2 regions of the Streptomyces coerulescens genome follow, and region 1 is predicted to be linked to the other one. Evidence: riboswitches for the same ligand, from Rfam matches in the RefSeq annotation. Region 1 holds a riboswitch; the other holds the start of a gene.
What was found. Region 1 has a riboswitch for cobalamin ahead of ACFPQ9_RS34970 (prenyltransferase/squalene oxidase repeat-containing protein). Riboswitches for the same ligand answer to the same signal wherever they lie in the genome.

Region 1 (2,191 bases):
CTGGGAGTTCGATCCCCACCCGATCTGATCCGCGGGGGCCCGCCTCCCGTCGCCCGCCGGTCGCACTCGATCGAGCGCGACCGGAGTCGCCCCACACTGCAACGGTCGAGGACCCCGGCCTTCGACATGCCCCACCTCGCGGGCCGACCGCTAGCCACGCATGAAGACGCGGATCAACTCTTCCGCTTCACCGAGGAGTTCGACTTCCCGCAGCGACATCGTCGGGTTGGCGGCCCGTCGTCGCAGCGCCTCCGTGAGGCCGTCGAGGGTGAGGTGGGACGGGTCGGCGAGGAGCGCCGCAAGGATGGCTCGGGCGGGTTCGGCGATGGGTTCGTCGTCGACCGCGACCTGGGCGAGGATCACCGCCGAAGTGCCCCAGTCCAGGCCCGGATCGCCCTCCTCGGTGTTGTTCCAGTCGATGACGTAGGGGCCGTCGGGGGTGAGGATGACGTTGTCAGGGTGCAGGTCGAGGTGCAGGACGCTGCTCCCGGGCCGGCGCGCGGGGACCTCGTGCAGCTGCCGCAGCAGGCGGGCCAGGATGCCGCCCGCCTCATCCGCGCCCATGGTTCCGGCGCTCAGCGCCCCCAGCATCGTCGGCCCCGACAGCCGCTGCATCACCAGGTCGGTCCGCGAGGAGTCGGCGAGTCGGACTCCCGGCGCCGGATAGCCGTGGTCGCGGATGTGTGCCATCACCGCTCCCTCGGCGAGCGCGTCGCCCCACCCCTCCCGGTCCCGGCGCAGCACCCACGCCTCGTCGATCTCGTACACGTCGGCGGTCCGCCCCGCCCCGAGCAGCCGCCCCACCGGTCTCCGCATCGCCTCTGCCCCCTCCGTCACGGGCCGAAGGTATCGGGTCGCACGGGCGGCCCCGAGGGTCCGGGTTACGGGCGGGTAGAGTGTCGCCGTCGTCATCACCCCCGTACACGGGAAAGCCGGTGCAAATCCGGCGCTGACCCGCAACCGTGAACCGGTCGTCGTCGAAGGCCGGTGAGCCGGATCGCCGTGTACGGGCGTGACCGGCTCACGTGCCCCGGCAGTCGGCCGGAGTGCGGCACCGTCGAGGTATACGGAGCCGAGCCGCCCGGGGTCCCCCCTGTGCTGCCCGGTTCCCTTTAGGGAAGGGCACCCGCCGATCATGTACGTCCGTCGCAGCGCCGCGGTACTGGCCGCCGCCGTCGTGATCGGCGCGGCCGCGCCGGCCATAGCCGCCGACTCCTCCCCCTCCGCCTCGCCGAAGCCGACCCACCCCGCCGGGCTGTACGGCACCACCGACCCCACCTACGACGGCGTCTGGCGGCAGTCCCTCGCGTTGCTCGCGCAGGACACCGTCGGGGTGAAGCCCGCCCCGAAGGCCGTGGACTGGCTGGTGGGGCAGCAGTGCGCGAGCGGCGCCTTCGCGCCCTACCGTGCCGACGCCGCCGCCGACTGCGATGCCAAGACCCTCGTCGACACCAACAACACGGCCGCCGCCGTGCAGGCGCTGGTCGCGCTCGGCGGGCACGACGCCGCCGTCTCCAAGGCCGTGACCTGGCTGAAGTCCGTCCAGAACAAGGACGGCGGCTGGGGATACATGCCGGGCGGGGCCAGCGACACCAACTCCACGTCCGTGGTGATCGGTGCGCTCGCCGCCGTCGGTGAGAAGCCGGAGGGGATCCGCAAGGACGGTCGGTCGGCCTACGACGCGCTCGGCAAGCTCGCCCTGCCCTGCAAGGGCGACGGTGCGGGCGCCTTCGCCTTCCAGCCCGACAAGAAGGGCAAGCTGCTCGCCAACGCCGACGCCACCGCGGCCGGTGTCCTCGGCTCCCTCGGCAAGGGCCTCGTGGTCGGCCCCGGCAAGCAGTCGGCCGCCTCCTGCTCCGACGCCGGCGACCCCACCCCGCAGCAGACCGCCGCCAACGGCGCCGCCCATCTCACGGCGGCCCTCGCCAAGGACGGCCACCTCACGTCCGCCCTCCCCGGCGCCGAGGACCAGCCCGACTACGGCAACACCGCCGACGCGGTCGTCGCGCTGGCCGCGTTCTCCGGCGCCGACGCCGCCGCCAAGCCGCTGCGCTGGCTGGAGCGGAACTCCGCGAAGTGGGCCGAGCAGAGCGGCCCGGCGGCCTACGCCCAGCTGATCCTCGCCGCCCACGCCACCGGCACCGACCCCCGCGACTTCGGCGGCGCCGACCTGGTCGAGCAGCTCAACGCC
Region 2 (2,191 bases), on a different contig from region 1:
CCAGTAGCCCTCGATCGCCTTCTTCAGTTCCCGGTCCGGGCCCTGGCGGGGGTAGCCGTACACGGTGGCCCGTGCTGCCGCGGCTGCGGGCTTGGTGGTCACGGAGATCTCCTTCGCGAGATGAATCCCTGAGATCCCGGCGACGGGACGAGAGCGCGAAGGGGCGACGGACCGGACGGCAGCGGCCGCAGGGCCGTCCGCTCGGTCAGGTACGCCGACCCGCCCTCGAGGTCACCGGGATGTCCGCGCACGAGTGGTTCGCGCACGGGCAGTTGGCAGGTCTTCGGACTCGCGGGCACGTCCTCACCTCGTGAGGACACCTACTGGCCGTCGCTTCCCAGGCCCGGTACGTCGGGCTCAGTGCTGATGACGGCGGTCGTTCCCGCTCACCGCTGCGGGGCAGTCCCGGATTCCCACCGGGTTCCCTCTTACGACACCCCGCCTGGCGGACGGGGCGAACCAGCTGCACGGATCAGCCTACCCGGCCGTACGTGTGGAACCCTCGGCCGCTCTTGCGGCCCTGCAACCCCGCCTCGACCATGCGCTGGAGCAGCGGGGAGGGGCGTAGAGGGGCTCCTTGAACTCCTCGCAGAGGGACTCGGCGATCGAGACGACCTGAGCGGGGTACGGAGTTGATAGCCTCGACGGGCCAGTCGAGCCACATCCGAGGCCAGGGAATCCGGTGCGAATCCGGAACTGACGCGCAGCGGTGAGGGGGACGGGCGGGGCACGCGAAGCCACTGGGAGACCGGGAAGGCGCCCCGACCGGACGAACCCGAGTCCGAAGACCTGCTGGCACCTCCGCGCCGCCGCGGCGGCGCGGACGTCCACAGGCCAGGCTCCGCGTACGAGCCCCGACACCCGAGGCATGCCCGTGCTCCCGTCCCGCCCCGCGTCCCGCACCTCATCGGCGTCCGCGCCGACCGAACCCGCACCGTGCCGTGTCGTCGTCTGCCGGGACTGCTGCTGCGGCACCCCGAAGGTGACCGGCGTCGATCACGCGCAGCAGACCGCGCGCCTCGCCGAGAACGTGCCCGTGCGCGTCTCCGACTGCCTCGACGTGTGCGAACACGCCAACGTCATCGTCGTCCAGCCCTCCGCCACCGCCCGCGCGTCCGGCGCCCGCCCCGTCTGGCTCGGCCTCGTCAACGACCCCGACGCCACCGAGGACATCATCACCTGGGTCAGGGCCGGCGGCCCCGGCGTCGCACCCTGCCCCGACGTGCTCGCCCTCTACACCTTCACCCCACCCCGGGCGGCCCGAGACACGGCAAGGTTGAAGCCTGAACGGTAAGTGCCTGAAGATCGGACGGACCGATCCGCGCGACAGCGAGGTGAGAGACCCGATGTTCACCACACGTCCCACCCTCCAGGGCACCTTCGGCATGGTGTCCTCCACCCACTGGCTCGCCTCGCAGTCCGCGATGGCCGTGCTGGAGGGCGGGGGCAACGCGTACGACGCCGCCGTGGCGGGCGCGTTCGTGCTGCACGTGGTCGAGCCGCACCTCAACGGACCGGCCGGAGAGGTGCCGATCATCGTCGCCCCGGCCGGCGGCGAGGTGCGGGTGCTGTGCGGACAGGGGCCGGCGCCGGCCGGGGCGACCGTCGCGCACTACCGGGAACTCGGACTCCAGCTGGTGCCGGGGACCGGGCCGCTGGCCGCCGCCGTGCCCGGCGCCTTCGACGCCTGGATGCTGCTGCTGCGGGACCACGGGACCCGGTCCCTCGCGGAGGTGCTCCGGTACGCCATCGGATACGCCGAACACGGGCACGCGCCGGTGGAACGGGTCGGCGAGACCGTGGAGACCGTGCGGGAACTGTTCGAGACCGAATGGATGTCGTCGGCCGAGGTGTATCTGCCGGACGGCAGGGCGCCCCGCCCCGGGGAGCTGTTGCGCAATCCCGCCCTCGCCGCCACCTGGAAGCGGCTGCTCGACGAGGTCTCGGGGGCCGGCGACCGGGTCGCGCAGATCGAGGCCGCCCGCGAGGTGTGGCGCTCCGGCTTCATCGCCGAGGCCCTGGTACGGCAGGCCGGGCGCCCGACCATGGACACCAGCGGCGAGCGGCACTCCGGCACGCTCACGGCCGCCGACCTCACCGGCTGGTCCGCGACCTACGAGACGCCCGTGACGTACGACTGGAACGGCTGGACCGTGTGCAAGGCCGGCCCCTGGAGTCAGGGCCCCGTCCT

Region 2: another riboswitch for cobalamin. It lies ahead of ACFPQ9_RS05035 ((2Fe-2S) ferredoxin domain-containing protein); the one in region 1 lies ahead of ACFPQ9_RS34970 (prenyltransferase/squalene oxidase repeat-containing protein).

What each region holds. Positions count from the first base shown of each region.
Region 1 covers NZ_JBHSKM010000035.1:26,745-28,935, reverse strand. The annotation lists gene fxsT (FxSxx-COOH system tetratricopeptide repeat protein) at 1-28, shown strand, start outside; gene ACFPQ9_RS34975 (phosphotransferase) at 151-816, opposite strand; adenosylcobalamin-variant (AdoCbl-variant) riboswitch at 917-1,011, shown strand; gene ACFPQ9_RS34970 (prenyltransferase/squalene oxidase repeat-containing protein) at 1,136-2,191, shown strand, end outside.
Region 2 covers NZ_JBHSKM010000002.1:788,256-790,446, reverse strand. The annotation lists gene metE (5-methyltetrahydropteroyltriglutamate--homocysteine S-methyltransferase) at 1-102, opposite strand, end outside; cobalamin riboswitch at 258-479, opposite strand; cobalamin riboswitch at 634-811, shown strand; gene ACFPQ9_RS05035 ((2Fe-2S) ferredoxin domain-containing protein) at 869-1,294, shown strand; gene ACFPQ9_RS05030 (gamma-glutamyltransferase family protein) at 1,347-2,191, shown strand, end outside.